2 linked regions of the Actinocorallia herbida genome follow. The protein of the gene in region 1 interacts with the protein of each later gene in a pairwise test. Links are inferred from orthologs where the notes say so. Each region holds a gene or a part of one and is shown on either strand. Other genes may lie near its edges.

Region 1 (6,464 bases):
GTCCGCCTCCGCGCCCACGGCGGGCGCGAGGGTGCGGGTGCGGCGGCGCCACCGGCCGAGCAGCAGTTCCGCGGAGCCGTCGCGGGCGTCCAGCGCGAGGAGGCGGTGCAGGCGGTCGGTGAACACGACCTGCCCCCCGGCCAGCTCCGCCGCCGCGCGCACCAGCTCCTCGGCGGGGGCCTCGGCGAGGGTCAGCGCGGTGAAGCGCTCGTGCGCGGCGGCGGTCCGCTGGAGCAGCTCGCGCTGGCCGTCGATGAGCGCGGAGTGGACCGCCTCGGTCAGCCTGACGAACGGGACCTCGCGCCGTAGCGCGACGAGCGGCAGGCCCCTGCGCTCGCAGGCGCGGACCATCACCGGCGGCACCTCCGCGTAGCGGCGGCCCAGCTCGATCACCAGCCCGGCGACGCGCTGGGCGACGAGCCCGTCGATGTAGGCCCTGATCTCGGCGCGCTCCTGGGGCAGCGCGATGCCCGTGGTGAGGATCAGCTCGCCGCCCTGGAGCAGGCCCTCGGTGTCGGCGAGTTCGAGCACGTGCACCCACCGGATGCTCCGGCCGAGCCCGTCGGCGCCCGCGAGGACCGCGGGCAGTCCCTCGCCCGTCAGGGGCAGCGCGAGGAAGTCGGCGATGGTGAGGGATCCGAGGCCGTCTGCCGGTCTCGTCCCCGTCCCCGACCGTCGCGGACCGCCGCCGCCGACGTCGGCGAGAACCGCCGCACCCTCGCGCACTTGGCGCTCCCTTCCACGTTCATCGAGCTCCGGATCTTCCGAGTATGGCCCCGGGACCTGGCACTCCGATAGAGGGCGGACCAAATAGTTGATCCGATCGGACGTTTGGTCGCGACCGACCGGATCGGGTGTCACCACGCGTCGCCGAGGGGGCATACTTGGTTCCGTGACTACGTCGTCTCGCTTGGTCGACGCCGCCGCATCCCCGGTCTCGCGCCAGCGGACCGACGAGATCCGCAGGGTGGCCGCGCGCCTTTTCGCCGTCTCCGGGTACTCGGCGACCACCATGACCGACATCGCCAACGCGGTGGGGATCCTGCCCGGCAGCCTCTACCACCATTTCGCGGCGAAAGAGGAGATCGCGGTCGAGATCCTCACGGAGCTGGACCAGGAGCTGAGCGCGCTGGCGGCGAAGACGTCGCGGCGGCTGACCTCGATCGACGGCGGGCCGGAGGAACGGCTCAGGTACGTCGCCCGCGAGGTGACGGAGCTGTCCATCCGCAGCCGCGCCGCCCTGCGCCTCTACTCCTACGAGGCGCCGAGCGTGGCGACCGAGCGCTTCCGCACCGCGCTCAAGCTCCAGGCGCCCGCGCTGGAGAAGGTGTGGAAGCGGGCCACCGAGGGCCTGGTCCCCGCGTCGGAGGCGCGCGCCCGCGATCTCGGGCTGCTGCGCTTCGCCCTGCACCACCTCACGCTCAACGCGGCGCTGAACGTGCCGTCCCAGGCCGACGCCGTGCACATCGCGCGGCAGACCTGCGACCTCCTGCTCGAAGGGCTGGTCACCGACTGCCCCGACGACCGGACCCTGGACGACTCCGCGGCGATGCATGCGGCCCGCGCGGCGATGGCCGAGTGGCCGGCCCTGCACGAGCCCACCGGGTCGGGCACCCGGGAGGACATCATCGCCGCGGCCCGCGCCGAGTTCGCCCGACGCGGCTACAGCGCCACCACCATCCGCGACGTGGCCGAGGCCGCGGAGGTGCGGATGGGCACGCTCTACCGCAGGGTGGACTCCAAGGAGGAGCTCCTCAAGGAGGTGCTCGGCGGCTACACCTCGAGCATGGACCTGGCGCTGCGCAGCGTCCTGACGACCGGTACCTCGGTCGCCGCCTCGGTCGACGCGTTCGCGCTGGTCTTCGTGCACGGAAAGCGCCGCTTCCGCCAGGAGTCGGACATCGTGAAGTTCAGCTCCCGCGGCCTCCGCGCCCCCAGCGCCCCCTTCCAGGAGTACTTCGAGCAGACCCAGAATCGCTTCCGCCTCCTGGAGCGGCTGCTCACCCAGGGCATCGCGGACCGGTCGGTCCGCCCCATCAGCGACCCGGGCCAGCTGGGCCCGCACGTCCGCGCCGTCGTCTGGCTCCCCTACCAGGACTTCGGCCGCACCAGCGCCCCCCGGACCCATGCCTTCCTCCGCGGCTCCCTCCTCCGCGGCTTCCTCACCCCCCGCCGCTGAGAGCGCCGCCCGGAAGAGGCCGCCCGGAGCCGAATGCGGCGGACACGGCGTCCGAGCGCGTCCATCCCGATCCGGCCGTCTTGAGCCGGAACGTTCCGGCGAGGTCGGGGGTTCGGGGGCGGGGTCAGGCGAAGCGGATGCGGACTTCGCAGTTGAGGGCGGCCTCCAGGGCGGTGTGGAGGCGGCTTTCGGGGACCCGGCGGCTTTCGGCGCGGGCGATGGTGACCGTCACCAGCTCGTCGTCGTCGGTGTAGCTGCGGGTGACGTCGGCGACGACGCCGAAGCGGTTCAGCACGCCGAGGGCGTCGTCGTCGGTGCCGCGGCTGATGTACGTGGTGACGCCGAGTTCGGCGGGGAGGCCGAAGGCGGACACGCACAGGTCCGCGTAGTCCTGGGCCGAGCGGCCCTGGTCGAGGTCTTCCGCGATGAACTCGATCTCGCGGCGGCGGTCGGCGAGGCGCGCGCCGGGGGCGGCGATGACCTCGAGGTCGAGGGCGGCGAGCCGCCCGATTCCCGCTTCGTACTCTGCTCGGGTCAGCGCGCCTTCGGCGTCGACGATCACCCGGATCACTGCGGTAGGCACTCCACGAACGTATCCCACTCCCGAATATGGAGCAAATAGTTGGTCACGGGCTAGGGTGTCGCCATGCTCATGGGAACACGGCCGCGCCCCGCCATCCTGCTCGGGCCCGCCTTCATCGCCGCGGTCGCGTACGTGGACCCCGGGAACGTCGCCACGAACGTCACCGCGGGCGCGAAGTACGGCTACACCCTCGTCTGGGTCGTCGTGCTCGCGAACGCGATGGCGGTCCTCGTCCAGTACCTCTCGGCCAAACTCGGCCTCGTCACCGGGCACTCCCTCGCGGGCGAACTGGGCCGCCGGCTCCCCCGGCCGGCCAGGATCCTCTACTGGCTCCAGGCCGAGGCCGTCGTCATCGCCACCGACCTCGCCGAGGTCGTCGGCGGCGCCATCGCGCTGTGGCTGCTCTTCGACCTTCCGCTCGTGCTCGGCGCGGTCCTGACGGCCGTGGTCTCCCTCGCCGTCCTGCGCGTCGGGGACAAACGCGGGCAGAGCGCGCTGGAGCGCGTGATCATGGGGTTCCTCGCGCTCATCGCGGTCGGGTTCGTCGCGGGGCTGTTCGTCGGGCCGCCCGATCCCGGAGAGCTCGCCCGCGGACTCGTCCCGACCTTCGCCGGGAACGAGAGCGTGCTGCTCGCGTCCGGCATCATCGGGGCCACCGTCATGCCGCACGTCATCTACCTCCATTCGAGCCTGACCGTCACCCGGCTGGACCGGCGCGGCGCGGGGCTCTCGATCCCGGCCCTCCTCGCGGCGACGCGGCTCGACGTGGTCGCGGCGCTGCTCGGCGCCGGAGTGCTCAACCTGTCACTGCTCGTCGTCGCGGCGGCGAACCTGCACGGTGCGCCGGGCACGGGCACGCTGCAGGGCGTCCACGAGGTGATCACCTCGGAGCTGGGCGCGGGCGTCGCGCTGCTGTTCGCGGTCTCGCTGCTGGGCTCCGGGCTCGCCTCGACGTCCGTCGGCAGCGCCGCCGGGGCCGAGGTGATGCGCGGGCTGCTGCACCGCCGCGTCCCGCTGCTCGCCCGGCGGATCGTGAGCGTGGTGCCCGCGGTCGTCGTGCTGGCGCTGGGCGCCGAGCCGAGCGCGACCCTCGTGCTCTCCCAGGTCGTGCTCTCGCTCGGCATCCCCTTCGCGCTCGTCCCGCTCGTCATGCTCACCAGCCGGCGGGACGTCATGGGGGAGCACGTCAACAAATGGGGCACGACGGTGGCCGCGAGCTGCGTCGCCGCGCTGGTGATCGCGCTGAACACGGTGCTGCTGTACCTCACCTTCCACGGCTGACGGCTTGACAACATGTTCCAGCGCCGTCCCTCCGGCTTGACACAGTGTCGGTTGTGCGCGGTGCCGGATCGCCCCAGCATGAGCCGCATGACCGAGCACATCACCGAGCACTGGCTGGACAACGCACCCTTCTCCGGCGGCTCGCCCCGGACCGCGGACGTCACCGACCCCGCCACCGGCGCCGTCTCCGGGAAGGTCAGGCTGGCGAGCGACGCCGACGCACGGGCCGTCATCGCCTCGGCGAAGCGCGCGGTGCCGGGCTGGGCCTCGACGTCCCTCGCCAAGCGCGCCAAGGTGCTCTTCCGCTTCCGCGACCTCCTCGACGAGCGCAAGGAGGAACTCGCCGCGATCATCACCGCCGAGCACGGCAAGGTCCTGGACGACGCGGTCGGCGAGGTCAGCCGCGGGCTCGAGGTCGTGGAGTTCGCGTGCGGGATCCCGCACCTGGTCAAGGGCGAGTTCTCCGAGCAGGTGTCGACGGGCGTCGACACCCACTCCAAGCGGCAGCCGCTCGGCGTCGTGGCCGTCATCAGCCCCTTCAACTTCCCCGCCATGGTGCCGATGTGGTTCTTCCCGATCGCGATCGCGACGGGCAACACCGTGGTGCTCAAGCCCAGCGAGAAGGATCCCGGCGCGTCGCTGTGGATCGCCCGGCTGTGGCAGGAGGCGGGGCTGCCCGACGGCGTCTTCAACGTGCTCCAGGGAGACAAGGAGGCGGTCGACGCGCTGCTCGACTCGCCCGACGTGCAGTCCGTGAGCTTCGTCGGCTCCACCCCGATCGCCCGGTACGTCAACGAGCGGGCTTCGGCCGCCGGGAAGCGCGTCCAGTCGCTCGGCGGCGCGAAGAACCACATGGTCGTGCTGCCGGACGCCGACCTCGGCCTCGTCGCCGACGCCGCCGTCAACGCGGCCTTCGGCTCGGCGGGCGAACGCTGCATGGCGGTCAGCGTGCTCGTCGCGGTGGGGCCGATCGCCGACGACGTCATAGCCGGGATCGTCGAGCGGGTCGGCACCCTGCGGGTGGGCGACGGCACCCTCGGCTGCGACATGGGCCCGCTCGTCACCCGCGAGCACCGCGACAAGGTCTCCGCGTACGTCGACGCGGGCGTGGCGGCCGGGGCGAAGCTGGTCATCGACGGCCGGGACCTGCGCGTCGCCGACCGGCCCGACGGCTTCTGGCTCGGCCCGACCCTCTTCGACCAGGTCACCACGGACATGACCGTCTACACCGACGAGATCTTCGGCCCGGTGCTCGGCGTCCTGCGCGTCGGCACCTACGAGGAGGCCATCTCCCTCGTCAACGCCAATCAGTACGGCAACGGCGCGGTGCTGTTCACCCGCGACGGCGGGGCGGCCCGGCGCTTCGAGTTCGAGGTGCACGCCGGGATGATCGGCATCAACGTGCCGGTTCCGGTCCCCACCGCCTACTACTCGTTCGGCGGCTGGAAGTCCTCCCTCTTCGGCGACACCCACGCGCACGGCATGGAGGGCGTCCGCTTCTTCACCCGCGCCAAGGTCGTCACCTCACGCTGGCCCGACCCGGCGACGAACCCGTCGACCGGCCTCGCCCTGGCCTTCCCGACCAACGACTGACAGGACGGCCGCGGCGCGCCGTGGCAGGATCGGCGCATGGTCTCGGAGCACTCTCTCGACCCGCTCGGCGACACCCACGTCGAACGCCTCGACCTCCCGGTCCGCGTCTTCAACAGGATCTGGCGCGCGCGGCTCTACACCGCGCGCGAGCTCGCAGCCTGCGAGCCCGCCGCGCTGCGCGCGCTGGGCCTGCGCGAAGAGGACCTCGACGGGATCCGCACGGCCCTGCTCCCCTATGGGGTCTCCGGACCCCTCACGAACCCGGACCGCGCCCACGGGCCCGGTAGCGGCCTGTCGAAGAACCCGGCTACGCCGGGAAACCCACCACCGGGCGGCACCCATGAACCCGAGGACGAACTCTTCAGGGACCCGGCTACGCCCGAGAGCCCACCACCGGACCCTGCTCACTAGGCCCGATGACGGCCCCTCGAGAACCCGGCTATGCCGGAGAGCCCACCACCGGGCGGCACCCATGAACCCGAGGACGAACTCTTCGGGAACCCGGCCACGCCGGGAGCCCGCCACCGGGCTGTGCCCAAGGGACCGATGACGGGCTCTTGGGAGGGACCGGCTTCGCCGGGGAGCCCGGCACCGGACCGGTGGCCTCGGGGGTCAGAGGGCGGCCAGGAGACGGGTTTCGAGGGCCGCCGGGGCGGGGGTGACGAGGGTGACCGTGCAACGGGCGTCGCCGAGGAGGGCGAGAAGCGCGGCGAACTGGGCCGGGGGCTCGTCGGCGAGCAGGTGCTCGGCGTCGGTGACGGTCAACGCGCGAGGGGTGAGGTCGCGGAGGGAGTCGTAGAGGGCGTCCCAGTTGCGGCCGAAGTACGG
Region 2 (6,466 bases), 5.6 Mb from region 1 along the record:
CATGGGCTCGCGGAAAAGAACTGTCGGCCGGGGCGCATGAAGGAATTCCGGAAAGGGTCCGGTGAAAGAGAAGGCGCGTGGTCCGGTAGCCGAAGGCGAACGGCAAAGGAGCCGACAGGCGCACTGTCTCGATGAGAAGGGTGCACAGGTGGGGTCGCTGTGATGGCGGGCGCTCCACGGCGCCTCAGGCCCACCTCGTGCTGCGGGAGCCGCTCGGCGGCTCGACCGGAAGGGATCAGATCTCCATGACGGAGACATTAGCCCGGCCCCGCACCGGACGTCAACACCTTTCTGTGAAGTGCCCGGAATTCACCCGGCACGGTGCGGAGGAAAGGTCGAAAAATGGAGCGGCCCGCGCCCCCGGGGAGGGGGTGCGGGCCGGGGAAAGGCGCCGGATCAGCGCTTGCTGAGCGGGACCGTGGAGTGGACCGCCAGCTTGTCCGTCGCCGGGTCGACCTCGACGGTGACCTCGGAGCCGTCGCGGATCTTGCCCGACAGGAGGCCGCGGGCGAGCTGGTCGCCGATCGCGGTCTGCACGAGGCGGCGCAGCGGACGGGCGCCGTAAGCCGGGTCGAAGCCTGTCCGGGCGAGCCACGCGCGGGCGTCGGCCGAGACCTTGAGCGAGAGCTGCCGGTCGGCGAGCCGGTCGGCCAGGCGGTGCACCTGCAGGTCGACGATGTCGGCGAGCTCGTCCTGGGACAGCGCGTCGAAGACGATCACGTCGTCGAGCCGGTTCAGGAACTCTGGCTTGAACGCCATCCGGACGGTCTTCATGACCGCCTCCCGCTGGGCCTCCTTGCTCAGCGACGGGTCGACCAGGTACTGCGACCCGAGGTTGGAGGTGAGGATGAGGATGGTGTTGCGGAAGTCGACGGTGCGGCCCTGGCCGTCGGTGAGGCGGCCGTCGTCGAGCACCTGGAGCAGCAGGTCGAAGACCTCCGGGTGGGCCTTCTCGACCTCGTCGAGCAGCACCACGCTGTACGGCCTGCGGCGCACCGCCTCGGTGAGCTGCCCGCCCTCCTCGTATCCCACGTAACCGGGAGGGGCTCCGACGAGCCGGGCGACACTGTGCTTCTCGGAGTACTCCGACATGTCGATCCGGGTCAGCGCCCGCTCGTCGTCGAACAGGAAGTCCGCGAGCGCCTTCGCCAGCTCGGTCTTGCCGACGCCGGTCGGGCCGAGGAACAGGAACGAGCCCGTCGGCCGGTCGGGATCGGCGACGCCCGCACGGGAGCGGCGGACCGCGTCGGACACCGCGATGACCGCGTCGCGTTGCCCGATCAGGCGGGCGCCTATGACGTCCTCCATGCGCAGCAGCTTCGCCGTCTCGCCTTCCAGGAGCCGCCCCGCCGGGATCCCCGTCCACGCCGACACCACGTCGGCGACGTCGTCGGGCCCGACCTCCTCCTTCACCATCGCGCCGCGGGTCTCGGCCTCCTCCGACGCCTGGGAGATCTCCTTCTCCAGGGTCGGGATCTCGCCGTACAGCAGCCGCGACGACGTCTCGAAGTCGCCTTCGCGCTGCGCCCGCTCGGCGAGGCTCTGCAGGTCGTCGAGCTTCTTCTTGAGCTCGCCGACCCGGTTCAGGCCGGCCTTCTCCTGCTCCCAGCGGCCGACGAGGCCGTGCAGGTGCTCCTGCTTGTCGGCGAGGTCGGCGCGGAGCTTCTCCAGCCGCTGCCGGGACGCCTCGTCGGACTCCTTGGCGAGCGCGAGCTCCTCCATCTTCATCCGGTCGACCGTGCGCTGGAGCTGGTCGATCTCGACCGGCCGGGAGTCGATCTCCATCCGCAGCCGGGAGGCGGCCTCGTCGACGAGGTCGATCGCCTTGTCCGGCAGGAACCGCGAGGTGATGTAGCGGTCCGACAGCGTGGCCGCGGCGACCAGCGCCGAGTCGGAGATCTGCACCTGGTGGTGCGCCTCGTACCGGCCCTTGAGGCCGCGCAGGATCGCGATGGTGTCCTCGACCGACGGCTCGCCCACGAACACCTGCTGGAAGCGGCGCTCCAGCGCGGGATCCTTCTCGATCCGCTCGCGGTACTCGTCCAGCGTGGTCGCGCCGATCATGCGGAGCTCACCGCGCGCCAGCATCGGCTTGAGCATGTTGCCCGCGTCCATCGCGCCCTCGGCCGCGCCCGCCCCCACGACGGTGTGCAGCTCGTCGATGAACGTGATGATCTGTCCCTCGGACTCCTTGATCTCGTTCAGGACGGACTTGAGCCGCTCCTCGAACTCGCCGCGGAACTTCGCGCCCGCGACCATCGCGCCGAGGTCGAGCGAGATGAGCCGCTTGTCGCGCAGCGACTCCGGCACGTCGCCGGTGACGATCCGCTGCGCCAGCCCCTCGACGACGGCGGTCTTGCCGACGCCGGGCTCGCCGATGAGCACGGGGTTGTTCTTGGTGCGCCGCGACAGCACCTGGACGGTCCTGCGGATCTCCCCGTCCCTGCCGATGACGGGGTCGAGCTTGCCGTCCCGCGCCTTCTGGGTGAGGTCGACGCCGTACTTCTCGAGCGACTGGAAGGTGTCCTCGGGGTTCTCGCTGGTGATGCGCCCGTGCCCGCGGACCTTCTCGAACGCGTCGAGCAGGGCGTCGGGGGAGGCGCCGTACTCGCGCAGCAGGTCGGCGACCTGGCCGCCGTCCGTCGCGAGGCCGACCAGGAGGTGCTCGGTGGAGACGTACTCGTCCTGGAGCTGGCGGGCGCGTGACGCCGCGGTGTTCAGCGAGGCGAGGAGCTGGCGCGAGGTCTGGGGCGCCGCCACCGTCGATCCCTGCGCCTTCGGCAGGTTCGCGATGAGCTCCTCCGTGCGCCGCCGGATCGCCGACGGGTCCGCGCCCACCGCCTCCAGCAGCGGGACCGTCGTGCCCTCGCTCTGCGCCAGCAGCGCCGCGAGGAGATGGGCCGGCTCGACCTGGGGACTGCCCTCCGAGGCCGCCCGGCGGACCGCGACCGAGACCGCGTCCTGGCTCTTGTTGGTCAGCTTGTAGTCCATTGGATCAAACCCCCGGGTTCAAAAATCCTTCAGTCTTGCTGCTTTCGCCAGAGGACGACCCCGGTCTGGCGGATCGGGACCAGATCGCCCCCGCGCCCCTCCCCGCGCATCTGCGCGAGTCTGGCGGCGACGGCACGGGTGGACTCGAGTTCGTTGCCCAGCTCCTCGACGAGCCGTCTCAGCCGTCCGAGCTCATTGCGCAGCTCGTCGTTGGAGCGCTGGAGTTCGAGGATCTTGCTGATGCCCGCCAGGTTGACCCCCTCCTCCTGGGAGAGCCGCTGGATCTCGCGGAGCGCCGCGATGTCGCGCGCGGAGTACCGGCGGCCCCGGCCGGACGCCCGGCCGGGGGAGACCAGCCCCATGCGGTCGTAGGTGCGCAGCGTCTGCGGGTGGAGACCCGACAGTTGCGCCGCGATCGAGATGACATAGACCGGGGTGTCGTCGGGGAAGTCCACTTACCCCTCCCTAGCCTGCTGCACCAGGGTCTGGCGCAGGTCGTCGCCGCGATGGGTCTCCGACAGGTCGGTGAGCGACTTGCGCTCCTCGTCCGTCAGCTTCTGTGGCACGTTCACCTCGATGGTCGCCAGGAGATCGCCCCTGGAACCGTCGCGGCGGGTCGCGCCCCTGCCGCGCACCCGGAAGGTCCTGCCGTTCGGGGTGCCCTCGGGAATGCGCAGCTTGACGGGCTGGCCGCCGTGCACCGGCACCATGATCTCGGCGCCGAGCGCGGCCTCGGGGAACGTCACCGGGACGGTCACCATGAGGTTGTCGCCGTCGCGGCCGAAGACGGGATGTCCGGAGACCTTGAGCTTGACGAGCAGGTCGCCCGCCGGGCCGCCGCTCTCGCCGGGCGCGCCCTTGCCCTTGAGCCGGATGGTCTGGCCGTCCTTGACGCCCGCGGGGATGCGCGCCTGGATGGTGCGGGTGCCGATGGCCCGGCCGCTGCCGTTGCAGGTCGGGCACGGGTCGTCGACGACCATGCCGCGGCCGTGGCAGTGGCTGCACGGCTCGGCGAACCCGAAACCGCCCATGTTGCGGGTCTCCTGGCCGGTGCCTTCGCAGTAGGGGCAGACCCGAGGCAGGGTGCCCGCCTTGGCTCCGGTGCCCCGGCAGGTCTGGCAGGGCGCCTCGGAGGACAGCCGGAGCGGGACCGTGATCCCGTCCAGCGCCTCGCTGAAGGTCAGGGTCACCTCGGACTCGACGTCCTGGCCGCGCCGCGGCCTGCGGGTGGAGGTGGTGCGGGTCTGGCCGCCGCCGCGGCCGAAGAGGCCGCCGAAGAGGTCGCCCAGGCGCTCGCCGGCGCCGGCCCCTCCCGGGGCGTTGCTGCCGAAGAGATCGTTGAGGTCGAAACCCTGCGGACCTCCGCCCGGACCGCCCCCGCGGAACGCGCCCCCGTACGCCCTGACCTCGTCGTACTCCTTGCGGCGCTTGTCGTCGGACAGGACGTCGTAGGCCTCGGAGATCTCCTTGAAGCGCTCCTCGGCCTCGGCGTCGCCCTTGTTGGCGTCGGGGTGGAACTTGCGAGCGAGCTTCCGGTAGGACTTCTTGATCTCGTCCTGGGTGGCGGTCTTGGCGACACCGAGGGACTTGTAATAGTCCTTCTCAAGGTAGTCCTTGGTGCTCACCGGCTCCCCTTCGAAATGTGCTGCGGATCTCGTCCCGGGGGCGGGCCGCCGCCCCCGGGACCGGTGTCAGTTCAGGCCTGCGGGCCGGCGACGACCACACGGGCCGGCCGGACGACGCGCTCGCCGATCCGGTATCCGGGCTGGTAGACCTCCAGCACCGAGTCCTCCTCCACGTCCGCGGACGGGACGTGGGTCAGCGCCTCGTGCACGTTCGGGTCGAACGGATCGCCGACCGCCCCGTACCGTTCCAGGCCCAGCTTGCCGAGGGTCGTCTCCAGGGACTCCCCGACGGACTTGAAGGCGCCGACGAGCTCGTCGTGCTCGCGGGCCTTGTCGATGCTGTCGAGGATCGGCAGCAGGTCGGTGAGCACGCCCGAGATGGCCTGCTCCCGCACGGCCACCCTGTCGCGTTCCACCCGCTTGCGGTAGTTCACGTACTCGGCCTGGAGCCTCTGAAGGTCCTTGGTGCGCTCCTCGAGCTGCTCGCGCAGTTCGGTGGAGGCCTCATCGACCGCTTCGTCGGCCGGAGCCGCGGACTCCTCCTCGGTGGGAGGAGTCCGCAGCTCGCCCGTCTCAGGATCGATGCGCCGCGAGTCGCGGATCACCGGTTCTTCCTGAGAACTGCTCACTTGGCGTCCTTGTCGTCGTCGATGATCTCGGCGTCCACGACCTCGTCGTCCTGGGCGCTCTGGTCGGCGCCGGGTGCGGCGGTGTCGGCGGAGCCGTCGGCCTGCTGCTGGGCGTAGAGCGCCGCGCCGAGCTTCTGCGACGACTGGGCCAGCTTCTCGGCCGACGCCTTGATCGCGTCGGTGTCGGTGCCCTCGAGGTCCTTGCGCACCTCGGCGATGCCGTCGGTGACCTCCTTCTTGAGGTCCTCGGGCAGCTTGTCCTCGTTCTCCTTGACGAACTTCTCCGTCGAGTAGGTGAGGGTCTCCGCCTGGTTGCGGATCTCGGCCTGCTCCTTGATCCGGCGGTCTTCCTCGGCGTACTGCTCGGCCTCGCGCATCATCCGCTCGATGTCGTCCTTCGGCAGCGCGGAGCCGCCGGAGATGACCATCGACTGCTCCTTGCCGGTGCCGAGGTCCTTGGCCGAGACGTTGACGATGCCGTTGGCGTCGATGTCGAAGGCCACCTCGATCTGCGGGACGCCGCGGGGCGCCGGGGGCAGGCCGGTGAGCTGGAAGGTGCCGAGCTTCTTGTTGTACGCCGCGATCTCGCGCTCGCCCTGGTAGACCTGGATCTCCACGGACGGCTGGTTGTCGTCGGCCGTGGTGAAGGTCTCCGAGCGCTTGGTCGGGATCGTGGTGTTCCGCTCGATGATCTTGGTGAAGATGCCGCCCTTGGTCTCGATGCCGAGGGACAGCGGGGTCACGTCGAGGAGCAGGACGTCCTTGACCTCGCCCTTGAGGACGCCGGCCTGGAGCGCGGCGCCGACGGCCACGACCTCGTCGGGGTTGACGCCCTTGTTGGGGTCCTTGCCGGCGAGCTCCTTGACCAGCTCGGTCACCGCGGGCATGCGGGTCGAGCCGCCGACCAGGACCACGTGGTCGATCTTGTTGACCGTGATCCCGGCGTCCTTGATGACCTGCTGGAACGGCGCCTTGCAGCGGTCGAGCAGATCCGAGGTGAGCCGCTGGAACTCCGCCCGGGTGAGCTTCTCGTCGAGGTGCAGGGGGCCCTCGGCCGAGGCCGTGATGTACGGCAGGTTGATCGTGGTCTCCGAGGAGGAGGACAGCTCGATCTTCGCCTTCTCCGCGGCCTCACGCAGGCGCTGGAGCGCCATCTTGTCCTTGGAGAGGTCCACGCCGTGCGCGTTCTTGAAGTTGGTGACCAGCCAGTCGACGACCTTG

Evidence for each region.
Region 2: the proteins of EDD29_RS15690 (region 1) and grpE interact in binary tests that used the Escherichia coli proteins (3 or more experiments, as listed by UniProt). The link is inferred for Actinocorallia herbida from one-to-one orthologs.

What each region holds. Positions count from the first base shown.
Region 1 is NZ_RJKE01000001.1:3,352,181-3,358,644, reverse strand. The notes cover bases 1,937-4,934. They hold EDD29_RS15690 (Nramp family divalent metal transporter), read left to right. Parts: upstream 1,937-2,825; coding sequence 2,826-4,043; downstream 4,044-4,934. Other genes in these bases: EDD29_RS15685 (CoA-acylating methylmalonate-semialdehyde dehydrogenase), read left to right, coding at 4,131-4,934; EDD29_RS15695 (hypothetical protein), read right to left, coding at 2,304-2,762; EDD29_RS15700 (TetR/AcrR family transcriptional regulator), read left to right, coding at 1,937-2,179. Also shown: EDD29_RS15705 (PucR family transcriptional regulator), read right to left, coding at 1-726; more of EDD29_RS15700, read left to right, coding at 893-1,936; more of EDD29_RS15685, read left to right, coding at 4,935-5,636; EDD29_RS15680 (hypothetical protein), read left to right, coding at 5,673-6,047; EDD29_RS15675 (barstar family protein), read right to left, coding at 6,249-6,464. UniProt on the Escherichia coli protein: H(+)-stimulated, divalent metal cation uptake system. Involved in manganese and iron uptake. Can also transport cadmium, cobalt, zinc and to a lesser extent nickel and copper. Involved in response to reactive oxygen.
Region 2 is NZ_RJKE01000001.1:8,917,880-8,924,345, reverse strand. The notes cover bases 3,467-6,466. They hold grpE (nucleotide exchange factor GrpE), read right to left. Parts: upstream 5,246-6,466; coding sequence 4,688-5,245; downstream 3,467-4,687. Other genes in these bases: dnaK (molecular chaperone DnaK), read right to left, coding at 5,242-6,466; dnaJ (molecular chaperone DnaJ), read right to left, coding at 3,467-4,616. Also shown: ATP-dependent chaperone ClpB, read right to left, coding at 397-2,991; EDD29_RS40615 (heat shock protein transcriptional repressor HspR), read right to left, coding at 3,021-3,446; more of dnaJ, read right to left, coding at 3,447-3,466. UniProt on the Escherichia coli protein: Participates actively in the response to hyperosmotic and heat shock by preventing the aggregation of stress-denatured proteins, in association with DnaK and GrpE. It is the nucleotide exchange factor for DnaK and may function as a thermosensor.